DNA from 3 places in the Cedecea sp. NFIX57 genome. Region 1 is predicted to be linked to each of the others. Evidence: predicted binding sites of a transcription regulator. Region 1 holds the regulator's gene; each other region holds the start of a gene.
The links. The regulator sigma-54, encoded in region 1, starts transcription at its own class of promoters, with help from an activator protein. The targets are predictions, from matches to a motif close to GTTGGCACANNTTTCGCTNT.

Region 2: a site for sigma-54 is predicted at 1,946-1,965, ahead of glnA (glutamate--ammonia ligase). Genes of this name have one in related genera too.
Region 3: a site for sigma-54 is predicted at 1,677-1,696, ahead of B9Y90_RS03935 (pyridoxal-phosphate-dependent aminotransferase family protein). Genes of this name have one in related genera too.

The regions. Positions count from the first base shown of each region.
Region 1 covers NZ_FXAS01000008.1:86,194-90,390, forward strand. Annotated here, with positions in the region: gene kdsC (3-deoxy-manno-octulosonate-8-phosphatase KdsC) at 1-147, shown strand, start outside; gene lptC (LPS export ABC transporter periplasmic protein LptC) at 144-716, shown strand; gene lptA (lipopolysaccharide ABC transporter substrate-binding protein LptA) at 685-1,236, shown strand; gene lptB (LPS export ABC transporter ATP-binding protein) at 1,243-1,968, shown strand; gene rpoN (RNA polymerase factor sigma-54) at 2,017-3,450, shown strand; gene hpf (ribosome hibernation promoting factor) at 3,473-3,760, shown strand; gene ptsN (PTS IIA-like nitrogen regulatory protein PtsN) at 3,842-4,197, shown strand, end outside.
Region 2 covers NZ_FXAS01000036.1:13,195-17,391, forward strand. Annotated here, with positions in the region: gene glnL (nitrogen regulation protein NR(II)) at 1-312, opposite strand, end outside; gene glnA (glutamate--ammonia ligase) at 450-1,859, opposite strand; gene typA (ribosome-dependent GTPase TypA) at 2,236-4,059, shown strand.
Region 3 covers NZ_FXAS01000004.1:2,243-6,439, reverse strand. Annotated here, with positions in the region: gene hpxK (allantoate amidohydrolase) at 1-386, opposite strand, end outside; gene B9Y90_RS03935 (pyridoxal-phosphate-dependent aminotransferase family protein) at 386-1,627, opposite strand; gene B9Y90_RS03930 (MurR/RpiR family transcriptional regulator) at 1,814-2,653, opposite strand; gene B9Y90_RS03925 (gamma-glutamyltransferase family protein) at 2,776-4,197, shown strand, end outside.

The sequences.
Region 1 (4,197 bases):
GCCGTTGCTGATGCTCACCCATTATTGACGCCAAAAGCGGATTATGTGACCAGAATTAGCGGTGGGCGAGGTGCAGTGCGGGAAATCTGCGATCTTCTGTTGATGGCGCAAGGCAAGCTTGATGAGGCTAAAGGGCAATCCATATGAGCAAGACCAAACGTTGGATTATTTTCCTGCTCGCCATTGCGGCATTAGTGCTTATCGGCCTGAATCTGACGGAGAAGGACGAACCTAGCGTAACCGTTAACAACGACACGCCGACTTACCAAAGCGAATTCTCCACAACGGTCGTATACAACCCGCAGGGCGCGTTGAACTATAAGCTTATTGCTCAACACGTTGAATACTTTTCCGATACTGGCATTTCATGGTTCACTAAGCCGGTCATGACTCAGTACGATGAAAATAAAATCGCCACATGGGAAATTCACGCGGATCGCGCCAAACTTACCGATGATAAAATGCTTTATTTGTACGGCAACGTCATCGTCACAGCGCTAACGCCTGATTCTCAGTTACGCAAAATCACGACGGATAATGCGCAGGTGAATTTAATCACTCAGGATGTCGCTTCTGACGATCTTGTTACCCTGTACGGCACCACATTTAACTCCAGTGGCCTGAAAATGCGTGGCAATTTACGCAGCCAAACTGCACAGCTGATTGAAAAGGTTAAGACCTCTTATGAAATCCAAAATAAACAAACTCAGCCTTAAACTTGTTCTGCTTGGTTCGCTCTTTGCCGCACCTTTGTCTGCCTGGGCACTGACGGGTGATACCGACCAACCTATTCATATCGAATCCGACCAGCAGTCTCTCGATATGCAGGGCAACGTCGTCACCTTCACCGGCAATGTGGTTGTGACCCAGGGCACGATCAAAATCAACGCCGATAAAGTCGTTGTGACCCGCCCAGGCGGTGAACAAGGCAAAGAGGTGATTGATGGCTATGGTAACCCTGCTACTTTCTATCAAATGCAGGACAACGGTAAGCCGGTAAAAGGCCACGCCTCAACCATGCATTATGAATTGGCTAAAGACTTCGTTGTGCTGACCGGCAACGCTTACCTTGAACAACTGGACAGCAACATCACCGGCGACAAAATCACCTACCTGGTGAAAGAGCAAAAAATGCAGGCGTTTAGCGAGAAAGGCAAACGCGTGACCACCGTACTGGTACCGTCTCAGTTGCAAAACAAAAACGGCCAGCAACCGGCACCGAAAAAGAGTAACTGATTCGTTATGGCAACTTTAATTGCGAAAAACCTGGCCAAAGCCTACAAAGGCCGCCGCGTAGTCGAAGACGTCAGCCTGACCGTTAAATCAGGTGAAATTGTGGGGTTACTCGGGCCGAACGGTGCCGGTAAAACTACGACGTTTTACATGGTGGTGGGGATCGTGCCACGCGATGCGGGCAACATCATTATTGATGAAGAAGACATCAGCTTACTGCCACTACATGCTCGCGCGCGTCGCGGCATCGGTTATTTGCCGCAGGAAGCGTCCATTTTCCGTCGCCTGAGCGTATTTGATAACCTGATGGCGGTACTGCAGATTCGTGACGATCTTACGTCAGAGCAGCGTGACGATCGCGCTAACGAGCTGATGGAAGAGTTCCACATTTCGCACCTGCGCAACAACCTTGGGCAGTCGCTCTCCGGCGGTGAACGTCGCCGCGTTGAAATCGCCCGCGCGCTGGCGGCCAACCCGAAATTCATTTTGCTGGATGAACCCTTTGCCGGGGTTGACCCTATTTCCGTTATTGATATCAAACGCATCATCGAGCACCTGCGTGACAGCGGCCTCGGCGTGTTGATTACCGATCATAACGTCCGCGAGACGCTGGCCGTCTGCGAACGCGCTTACATCGTTAGTCAGGGGCATCTGATTGCCCACGGCACACCGGAAGAAATCCTTGAAGACGAGCAAGTTAAGCGAGTCTATCTGGGCGAAGAGTTCAGACTCTGATAGGGTGGGAAGTCTTACACGACTTATTTGAGGAAGTTTGCTCTGAACATGAAGCAAGGTTTGCAATTACGGCTTAGCCAACAACTTGCTATGACGCCCCAGCTGCAGCAGGCCATTCGTCTGCTACAGCTCTCAACGTTAGAGCTTCAGCAAGAACTCCAGCAGGCACTGGACAGTAATCCATTGCTTGAGCAAACCGACCTGCATGATGAGATCGATACTCAGGAAATGCCTGAGAGCGAAGCAATGGATACCCGTGAAGCCCTCGAGCAGAAAGAAATGCCCGATGAGCTGCCTCTGGATGCCAGTTGGGATGAAATTTACACCGCCGGTACCCCTTCAGGGACAGGAACGGACTATCTGGACGATGAGCTACCGATCTACCAGGGTGAAACGACCCAGTCACTCCAGGATTACCTGATGTGGCAGGTCGATCTGACACCATTTTCCGATACGGATGCCGCTATTGCGACGTCTATTGTCGATGCGGTGGATGAAACCGGGTATCTCACTGTTCCACTGGAAGACATTCTCGAGAGCCTGGGCCACGACGATGTCAGCCTTGACGAAGTGGAAGCCGTCCTCAAACGTATCCAACGTTTTGATCCCGTCGGCGTTGCCGCGCGGGATTTACGCGATTGCCTGCTGATTCAGCTTTCTCAATACGCCAAAGAGACCCCATGGCTGGCGGAAGCCCGGCTTATCGTTAGCGATCATTTAGATCTGCTGGCAAATCATGACTTCCGGACGTTGATGCGCGTCACGCGTATCAAAGAGGACGCGCTTAAAGAGGCCATGTGCCTGATTCAGTCTCTTGATCCCCGCCCTGGCCAGTCGATCCAAACGGGTGAACCTGAGTACGTTATCCCTGATGTACTGGTGCGCAAACACCTGGCGCGCTGGGTTGTAGAGCTTAACGCAGACAGCATCCCGCGTCTCAAAATCAACCAGCAATATGCAGCCATGAGCGGCAATACGCGCAATGACAGTGACTCGCAGTTCATCCGCAGTAACCTGCAGGAAGCGAAATGGTTGATCAAAAGCCTGGAAAGCCGCAATGATACGCTATTGCGCGTGAGCCGCTGCATTGTCGAACAGCAGCAGGCCTTCTTTGAGCACGGTGAAGAGCACATGAAGCCGATGGTGCTGGCCGATATTGCTCAGGCGGTGGACATGCATGAGTCGACAATCTCCAGGGTGACCACTCAGAAATATTTGCATAGCCCACGCGGCATCTTTGAATTGAAATATTTCTTCTCCAGCCACGTCAATACCGAAGGCGGCGGTGAAGCCTCCTCCACGGCAATTCGGGCGCTGGTGAAGAAGTTAATAGCTGCGGAAAACCCCGCCAAACCGCTGAGCGACAGTAAGTTAACCTCAATGCTGTCAGATCAAGGTATCATGGTGGCGCGCCGCACAGTTGCGAAGTACCGAGAGTCTTTATCCATTCCACCGTCAAACCAGCGTAAACAGCTGGTGTGACTTCACCGATAAGGAAGACACTATGCAGCTCAACATTACGGGACAAAACGTCGAGATCACTGAGGCACTACGTGAATTTCTGAACTCGAAATTTGCCAAACTGGAGCAGTACTTCGAAAGAATCAACCAGGTCTATATTGTATTAAAGGTGGAAAAAGTCACCCATACAGCGGATGCTACGCTGCATGTGAACGGTGGAGAACTGCATGCCAGTGCCGAAGGCCAGGACATGTATGCGGCGATTGACGGCCTGATTGATAAACTGGCCCGACAGTTAACGAAACACAAAGATAAACTAAAACAACACTGATAATCCGGGCATCCGATGTGCATATGGCCGGCCCGCTGCTTAAGTAGCGGGCCGTTTGCACAAAAGTGCTTAGGTGAACTTATGATGAACAACGATTCCGCTCTACAACTGAGCAATGTCCTTAACCAGGAATGTACTCGCAGTGGCGTCCACTGCCAGAGTAAAAAACGTGCGCTGGAAATCATCAGCGAACTGGCAGCCAAGCAGCTTGGTCTTCCACCACAGGTCGTTTTCGAAGCCGTACTGACCCGTGAACGTATGGGCAGTACCGGCATTGGCAACGGCATCGCTATTCCTCACGGTAAACTGGAGGAAGATACGCTCCGCGCCGTTGGCGTCTTTGTTCAACTGGAAACGCCAATCGCTTTTGATGCCATCGACAATCAACCGGTTGACCTGTTATTTGCGCTGCTGGTACCGGCTGACCAGACAAAAAC
Region 2 (4,197 bases), on a different contig from region 1:
GATGTACCCTTCCGGAAGCTTTTGCGCCGTCAGAGAGAGAATGTGCGATCGGCCATCAATGACCAGCGTTACCTCGTTGTCGGTAAACCCCTGGCCTGCCATCAGGCTTTCCTGCATGACGCCTATATTCAACGAGAAATAACTCAACAGGTCCGGCAACGGTGTGCCGTACAGCTTGCGTGAACTCTGCGCCAGCAATTGCTGAGCCGCAGGGTTAGCGTAATGAACCGCCAGCTCGTCATCCACGAGCAGGATGCTGTTGATGAGAGAATTCAGAATCTGCCCAGCATCGGGCAGCGCGCCAGTTGCCATACAGCAGTCTCCGTGCACCGTTTTAGTGCATTATAGTATTTGGGTGACAAAAAACAGCGTCACAGAGGGATCCGATGGAGAAAAAAGCCCATCCGAAGATGGGCCAAAGTTTCCACGGCAACAAAAAACAACTTCAATTAGACGCTGTAGTACAGCTCGAACTCTACCGGATGCGGAGTCATGCGAACGCGGTCGTTTTCTTCGATACGCAGTGCGATGTAAGCATCGATAGCGTCGTCGGTGAATACGCCACCCGCAGTCAGGAACTCACGGTCTTCGTTCAGTGCATTCAGTGCTTCTTCCAGAGAGCCAGCAACCTGTGGGATCTCTTTCGCTTCTTCTGGCGGCAGGTCATACAGGTTTTTGTCCATGGCTTCGCCTGGGTGGATCTTGTTCTTAATACCGTCCAGACCCGCCATCAGCAGCGCTGCGAAGCACAGGTATGGGTTAGCCGCTGGGTCCGGGAAGCGCACTTCGATACGACGTGCTTTCGGAGACGCAACAACCGGGATACGGATAGAAGCAGAACGGTTACGGGCAGAGTAAGCCAGCATAACTGGAGCTTCGTAGCCTGGGACCAGACGCTTGTAGGAGTTGGTGGTTGGGTTCGCCAGGGCATTGATTGCTTTAGCGTGTTTGATAACACCACCGATGTAGTACAGCGCTTGCTCAGACAGGCCAGCATATTTGTCACCAGAGAACAGGTTTACGCCGTTCTTGGACAGGGACATGTGGCAGTGCATGCCGGAACCGTTATCGCCAAACATTGGTTTTGGCATAAAGGTCGCGGTTTTGCCGTAAGCGTGAGCCACGTTGTGTACAACGTATTTGTAGATCTGAATTTCGTCAGCTTTTTTGGTCATGGTGTTGAAGCGGGTTGCCACTTCGTTCTGACCAGCGGTCGCCACTTCGTGGTGATGAGCTTCAACAACCAGGCCCATTTGCTCCATGGTCAGACACATAGCAGAACGCAGGTCCTGAGAAGAGTCGACCGGTGGCACTGGGAAGTAACCGCCTTTCACCGCTGGACGGTGGCCTTTGTTACCGCCTTCGTATTTGGTGCCGGTGTTCCATGCGCCTTCGATATCATCGATAGCAACGTGGGAGCCGGAGATAGAGCTGCCGAAACGAATATCGTCGAACAGGAAGAATTCTGGCTCTGGCCCGAACAGAACGGTGTCTGCGATGCCGGTAGAGCGCAGGTAGTCTTCAGCGCGTTTTGCAATAGAACGCGGGTCACGGTCGTAGCCCTGCATGGTGCCTGGCTCGAGAATGTCACAGCGGATAATCAGGGTAGAGTCCGCGAAGAACGGGTCGATGACCGCTGTGGTTGGATCTGGCATCAGCACCATGTCGGATTCGTTGATACCTTTCCAGCCACCAATCGAGGAGCCGTCAAACATTTTGCCTTCTTCGAAGAAGTCAGCATTTACCTGATGAGCAGGAATAGTGACGTGCTGTTCTTTACCTTTAGTGTCGGTAAAGCGCAGATCAACAAACTTAACTTCATGCTCATTCAGCATCGTCAAAACGTGTTCAGCGGACATACTTAAACTCTCCCGGATTGGTGTAGTCGTCGTGGTAACGAGGTAATCAAACACTTCTTAATGTGGCTTTTCGCCATAAAATGTTTAAAGCGAAATCTGTGCCAACTTTTAAATCACCCTAAAAAGGCGCTATCATGCGCACCATAGTGCAAAAGGGCTGCACCAGGATGAATAATTTGCACCAATATAGTGCTTCAGTATGAAACCTGAGCACCATATTGGTGCAATTTACGTTATGGCTCCCTTTTTAGCTCCGTGAAAGCGATCACAAACCCTTACTTTCTGCATTGTTTGTAAAGGTTCTTTGTGATCCTGTTCTGTCCTTCGATTAATACGTGTACAATAACGCGCTATTTCTAATGCCTGAGGCAAAGTTGTGATCGAAAATCTGCGTAATATCGCCATCATCGCGCACGTTGACCACGGTAAAACTACCCTGGTTGATAAGCTGCTGCAGCAGTCTGGTACCTTCAGTGAGCGTGCTGAAACTACTGAACGCGTGATGGACTCCAATGACCTGGAGAAAGAGCGTGGGATTACCATCCTCGCTAAAAACACCGCTATCAAATGGAATGACTACCGTATCAACATCGTTGATACCCCAGGACACGCCGACTTCGGTGGTGAAGTTGAGCGCGTAATGTCAATGGTTGACTCCGTTCTGCTGGTGGTTGACGCAATGGATGGCCCAATGCCGCAGACGCGCTTCGTAACCAAGAAGGCGTTTGCCCATGGTTTGAAGCCGATCGTGGTTATCAACAAAGTTGACCGCCCTGGCGCGCGTCCTGACTGGGTTGTGGATCAGGTCTTTGACCTGTTCGTTAACCTTGATGCGACCGACGAACAGCTCGACTTCCCAATCATCTATGCATCCGCACTGAACGGTATCGCGGGTATGGATCACACTGATATGGCGGAAGACATGACCCCGCTGTACCAGGCTATCGTTGATCGCGTACCGGCACCAAGCGTTGACCTTGATGGTCCACTGCAGATGCAAATTTCCCAGCTGGACTACAACAACTACGTTGGTGTTATCGGCATCGGCCGCATCAAACGCGGTAAAGTGAAGCCAAACCAGCAGATCACTATCATTGATAGCGAAGGGAAAACCCGTAACGGTAAAGTCGGTAAAGTGCTGACCCACCTGGGTCTGGAGCGTATCGAGTCTACCGAAGCTGAAGCTGGCGACATCATCGCTATCACCGGCCTGGGCGAGCTGAACATCTCCGACACCATTTGCGACCCGCAAAATGTTGAAGCGCTGCCGGCGCTGTCCGTAGATGAACCAACCGTTTCCATGTTCTTCAACGTCAACACTTCTCCGTTCTGCGGTAAAGAAGGTAAGTTCGTAACCTCTCGTCAGATTCTTGATCGTCTGAACAAAGAGCTGGTTCACAACGTTGCGCTGCGTGTTGAAGAAACCGAAGATGCGGACGCATTCCGCGTTTCCGGTCGTGGTGAACTGCACCTGTCCGTTCTGATTGAAAACATGCGTCGCGAAGGTTTCGAACTGGCGGTATCCCGTCCGAAAGTTATCTTCCGCGAAATCGACGGCCGCAAACAAGAGCCGTTCGAGAACGTGACTCTGGACGTTGAAGAGCAGCATCAGGGTTCCGTGATGCAGGCGCTCGGTGAGCGTAAAGGCGACCTGAAAAACATGAATCCAGACGGCAAAGGCCGCGTGCGTCTTGACTACGTTATCCCAAGTCGTGGTCTGATCGGCTTCCGTAACGAATTCATGACCATGACCTCCGGTACCGGTCTGCTATACTCCACCTTCAGCCACTATGACGATATCCGTCAGGGCGAAGTGGGCCAGCGTCAGAACGGCGTGCTGATCTCCAACGGTCAGGGTAAAGCGGTTGCGTTTGCACTGTTCGGTCTGCAGGATCGCGGCAAGCTGTTCCTGGGCCACGGGGCTGAGGTTTACGAAGGCCAGATCATCGGTATCCACAGTCGTTCTAACGACCTGACCGTTAACTGCCTGACCGGTAAGAAGCTGACCAACATGCGTGCTTCCGGTACTGACGAAGCGACCACTCTGGTTCCTGCGCAGAAAATGACCCTGGAGCAAGCTCTGGAGTTCATCGATGACGACGAACTGGTAGAAGTGACCCCGCTGTCCGTGCGTATTCGTAAGCGCCACCTGACTGAAAACGACCGTAAACGTGCGGGTCGTGGTAGCAAAGAAGCTTAAGTTTCTTTTCTGCAGTCTGCTGAAGCCCTGCCTGTAAAGGCGGGGTTTTTTTATTTCTGCCTTAGAATGCGCAACCTCGCCTTCCTCTGATAGTCAAAGCCAGCCTTTCCCGCTACAGTTATTTCTCCATGTCGGAAA
Region 3 (4,197 bases), on a different contig from region 1:
ACAATTTCGATAGCCTGTTCGAGCTGGGTATTGTTTTGATAAAGGTAGGCGACAACTTCCAGGGCGCACAGAACGCCGAGCATCCCATCGTAGCGACCCGCATTGCGTACCGTATCAAGATGGGACCCCAGCAGAATCGCCTTCGCGCCTTCTTGTCTGCCCTCATAGCGCCCACAAATATTGCCGACCGCATCCTGCCAGGTCGTCATGCCGAGCTGCTCCATCCAGCCGGCCACCAGCTGATTCGCCCGCAAATGCTGCACCGAAAGGTAAACGCGGGTCAGCTGGCCCGCGCTTTCGCTGATAGCGGCCAGTTGGTCGGCTCTGTCCATGACGCGCTGGGCGGCAACCGCGGCATAGTTAGCATCCATAAGCGGCGCGCCCATTAACGGGCACCCTGTGCGTAAACGTTCCACGCCGCCTGCATCGCTTCACCCTGCACGCTTTTAAAGCCGAGGCGGTTAAGCACCGCTTCCAGCGCGGTGAGCGTTTGCAGCACGCAGTCTTTACGGGCGTTATAGCCCATGGTGCCGATGCGCCAGATTTTGCCCTGCAGCGGGCCGAAGGAGGTGCCGATCTCGATATGGAAATCTTCCAGCAGGAGTTTACGCACTTCTTCGCCGTGAACCTGAGTCGGGATAGTCACGCCGAGGACGTTGTTCATCTTGTGCTTAAGGTCGCCAAAGGTCTCCAGCCCCATGCCCTGGATCCCCGCCACCATTGCTCTGCCATGTAATTCATGACGGGCAATGCCTTCATCCAGACCTTCTTCCAGGATAACGCGGGCGCATTCGCGGGCGGCAAACAGCATGCTCGTCGCTTCCGTGTGGTGGTTCAGGCGTTCTGGCCCCCAGTAATCCATGATCATGCCCAGATCGAAGTAGTTGGAGTAGATCATCTCTTCGTCCCCGTCCTGATGGGCGGCGGTGCGAATGCCTTCTTCCACGCATTTACGGCGGCGAATTGCCTCTTCCATCTGCGGGCTAAGGGTGACCGGTGAGCTGCCCGACGGGCCGCCCAGACATTTTTGCAGCCCGGCGGAAACGGCATCCAGTCCCCAGGCATCGGTGAGCAGTTCGTTCCCGCCAAACGACGCCGTGGCATCGGTGTAAAACAGCACGCCGTGGCGGCGGCAGATCTCACCCAGTTCGGCCAGCGGCTGCAGCATCGTGGTGGAAGTATCGCCCTGCACGGTCAGCAGCAGGCGAGGTTTCACCGCTTTGATGGCGTCTTCGATTTGCTGCGGGCTGAACACTTCACCCCACGGCACTTCAATGGTGTGCACTTCAGCGCGGCAGCGGCGGGCAATCTCACACAGCAGGTGACCAAAGCGGCCAAACACTGGCACCAGCACTTTATCGCCAGGGCGAATAGCCGACAGTAAAATGGCCTCGATCCCGGCGCGGGAAGTGCCGTCCACCAGCATCGTCCACTTGTTTTCCGTGCGGAAGAGCTGGCGGTACAGCACCATCACCTCATTCATGTAACCCGTCATCACCGGGTCATACTGGCCGATAAGCTGGCTCGCCATGGCACGCAGCACGCGCGGATCGGCATTGATCGGGCCTGGCCCCATCAGCAAACGGTGCGGCGGATTGATCTGGGAAAACTGCTGAATATCAAACATGGCGATTCCTTGAGTCTGAGATTGAAACAAAAGATTCTTATAATCATCTTTTGCAACTAATGTGCCAGCCGCAGGCAAAATTTTTTCCGGCTGACAGACCTAAGCCAGCGCGGAAAAACAGGTTTGGGTAAAAACGATGAACTCTTTTGGCTCACCCGAACTGTGCAGCTGCACCAGTGAGGAGCATTAACGCTGTTCGAGCTCGTCCAGCTCTGTATACAATTCAGCGATATTATGGATACGCTGACGCCCGCTGGTCAATGATTCATGCAGTACCGCGTTAGCCAGTAAATTCACCAGGCTCATGGCGCTGCTGTAGCTGTCGAACGCCGAAACGCTATCGAGCGGCGCGCTCAAATGCCAGCCAGAGTGGGTGGTCAGCCCCACTGAACCGGGCTCACTCAACACCACCAGCGGTATACCGCGCTGCTGCAGGCTTGCCAGCAGCGGCTTGATAATGCGTGTCCGGCGGCGAAATGCCACGGTGACGACGCAATCTTCCGGGCCAATATCCACCAGCTCTTCCGCCAGCGTCTGCCCCGGCTGCGGGAGCAAATGTACGCCGCTGCGCACCTGCAAAAGCTGCTGGCGCAAGTGCATCGCCACCGGCCAGGAGTTACGCATCCCGATGATAAACAGACGCTTCCCGGTCACAAGGGCAGTGACCACTTCGGCAAAAGGGCCTGCTTCCAGCTGATTCACCAGTTGAGTAAGGTTCGCCATTTCCTGCTTGTAATGGCGCGCCAGCAGCGTGTTGCCCTGCACGGCATCGCGGTTTTCCGTCAGCGGCATCCCGCTCTGGCGCAGGGTACGAAGTTCTTCGCGCATATCCTTGTAGCGCTCATAACCTAAGCGCTTAAACAGGCGACTCACGGTGGCCTTGGACACACCTGAAAGCCGCGCCAGCTCAGCGCTGTTGTAGCTGATCAAGTCATCAAAATGGTCAACGATGAACGAGGCCACGCGCTGCTCCTGTGGGGAAAAAAGCGCCCATGACGCCCGCAACCGCTCGTCTAACTGTTTCATGCTGACTCCTGTAACTTTTGTTTCATCGAAGCCTGACACAGTGAAACGATCCTCGTCAACCTGGAACATCTCTTGCTTCTGATTTCCCTATCCGAGCGGAATTCCTGCAAGAGAAGAAAAATATGCAAAGCAATATGGCCCCCGGTGGTATGGCGGTGACGCCTCACCATCTGGCCTCTGAAAGTGCGCTCTCCGTCCTGCGTCAGGGCGGCGATGCGATTGAAGCGATGGTCGCCGCAGCCGCTACTATCGCGGTGGTTTATCCGCATATGAACGGCATAGGCGGGGACGGATTTTGGCTGATTGTTCCGCCTGAAGGCGAACCCGTTGCCATCGACGCCAGCGGCGCTGCCGGCTCACTGGCATCGCTGGATTTCTACCGGGGAGAACGCGCCATTCCCCATCGCGGCACTCGCGCTGCATTGACCGTGCCCGGCACGTTGAGCGGCTGGGCAGAAGCGCTAAAAGTGTCGTCAGAGCTTGGCGGCGGGCAGTTGCCGCTTTCCCGCCTGATGGCAGACGCTATTCGCTATGCGGCGGACGGGATCCCGGTCACCGCCTCTCAGGCGAACGCGACACAAAGCAAATACGCCGAGCTGGTTGATATTCCCGGTTTTGCCGACACGTTCCTGCAGCGTGGTGAAGTGCCCGCGATCGGGAGTCGTTTCACGCAGCCCCTACTGGCCGCGACCCTGACGCGAATGACGGTTGAAGGCCTGGACAGTTTCTATCGTGGCCCTCTGGCCTCAATCATTGCCGAAGAGCTGGCCGAACTGGGGCTGCCAGTCACAGCGGCCGATCTGGCCGCACACCGGGCCACTCGTACCAAACCGCTTCGGCTTGAGCACCAGGCCGGGGAAGTTTTTAACCTCGCCCCGCCGACGCAAGGGCTGGTCTCGCTGGCGATCCTCGGCATTACCGACCGCCTGTCGATGGCAAACGCCAGTGAAGTTCAGACCGTACACCGCATCGTGGAAGCCACTAAAAAAGCCTTTGCGCTTCGCGACACACATATCACCGACCCGCGCCTGATCGCGACCTCAATACAAAATCTGTTAGATCCCGAAGAGCTGGATCTGCTGGCCGCGAAAATTGACGACCAAAGCGCCGCCCCGTGGGGTAAAGGCAAAGGCCCCGGCGACACGGTCTGGATGGGCGTTATAGACGGTAACGGCCTGGCTGTGTCGTTTATCCAGAGTATTTATCACGAATTCGGCAGCGGGGTTGTGCTGCCTAAAAGCGGCGTGCTGTGGCAAAACCGCGGCGCTTCTTTCAGCCTCGATGCAGAGCATCTGCTAGCGCTGGCGCCGGGCAAAAAACCGTTCCACACCCTGAATCCGGCGGCGGCCAGGCTCGCCGATGGCAGAACGCTGGTTTACGGCTCGATGGGGGGCGACGGGCAGCCACAGACACAGGCCACAATCTTTACCCGCTATGTGCTTCAGGGCGTTGATTTACAGGAGGCGATCTCCGCCCCGCGCTGGCTGCTCGGCCGCACCTGGGGGCAGGTTTCCGACAGCCTCAAGCTTGAGAGCCGCTTCAGT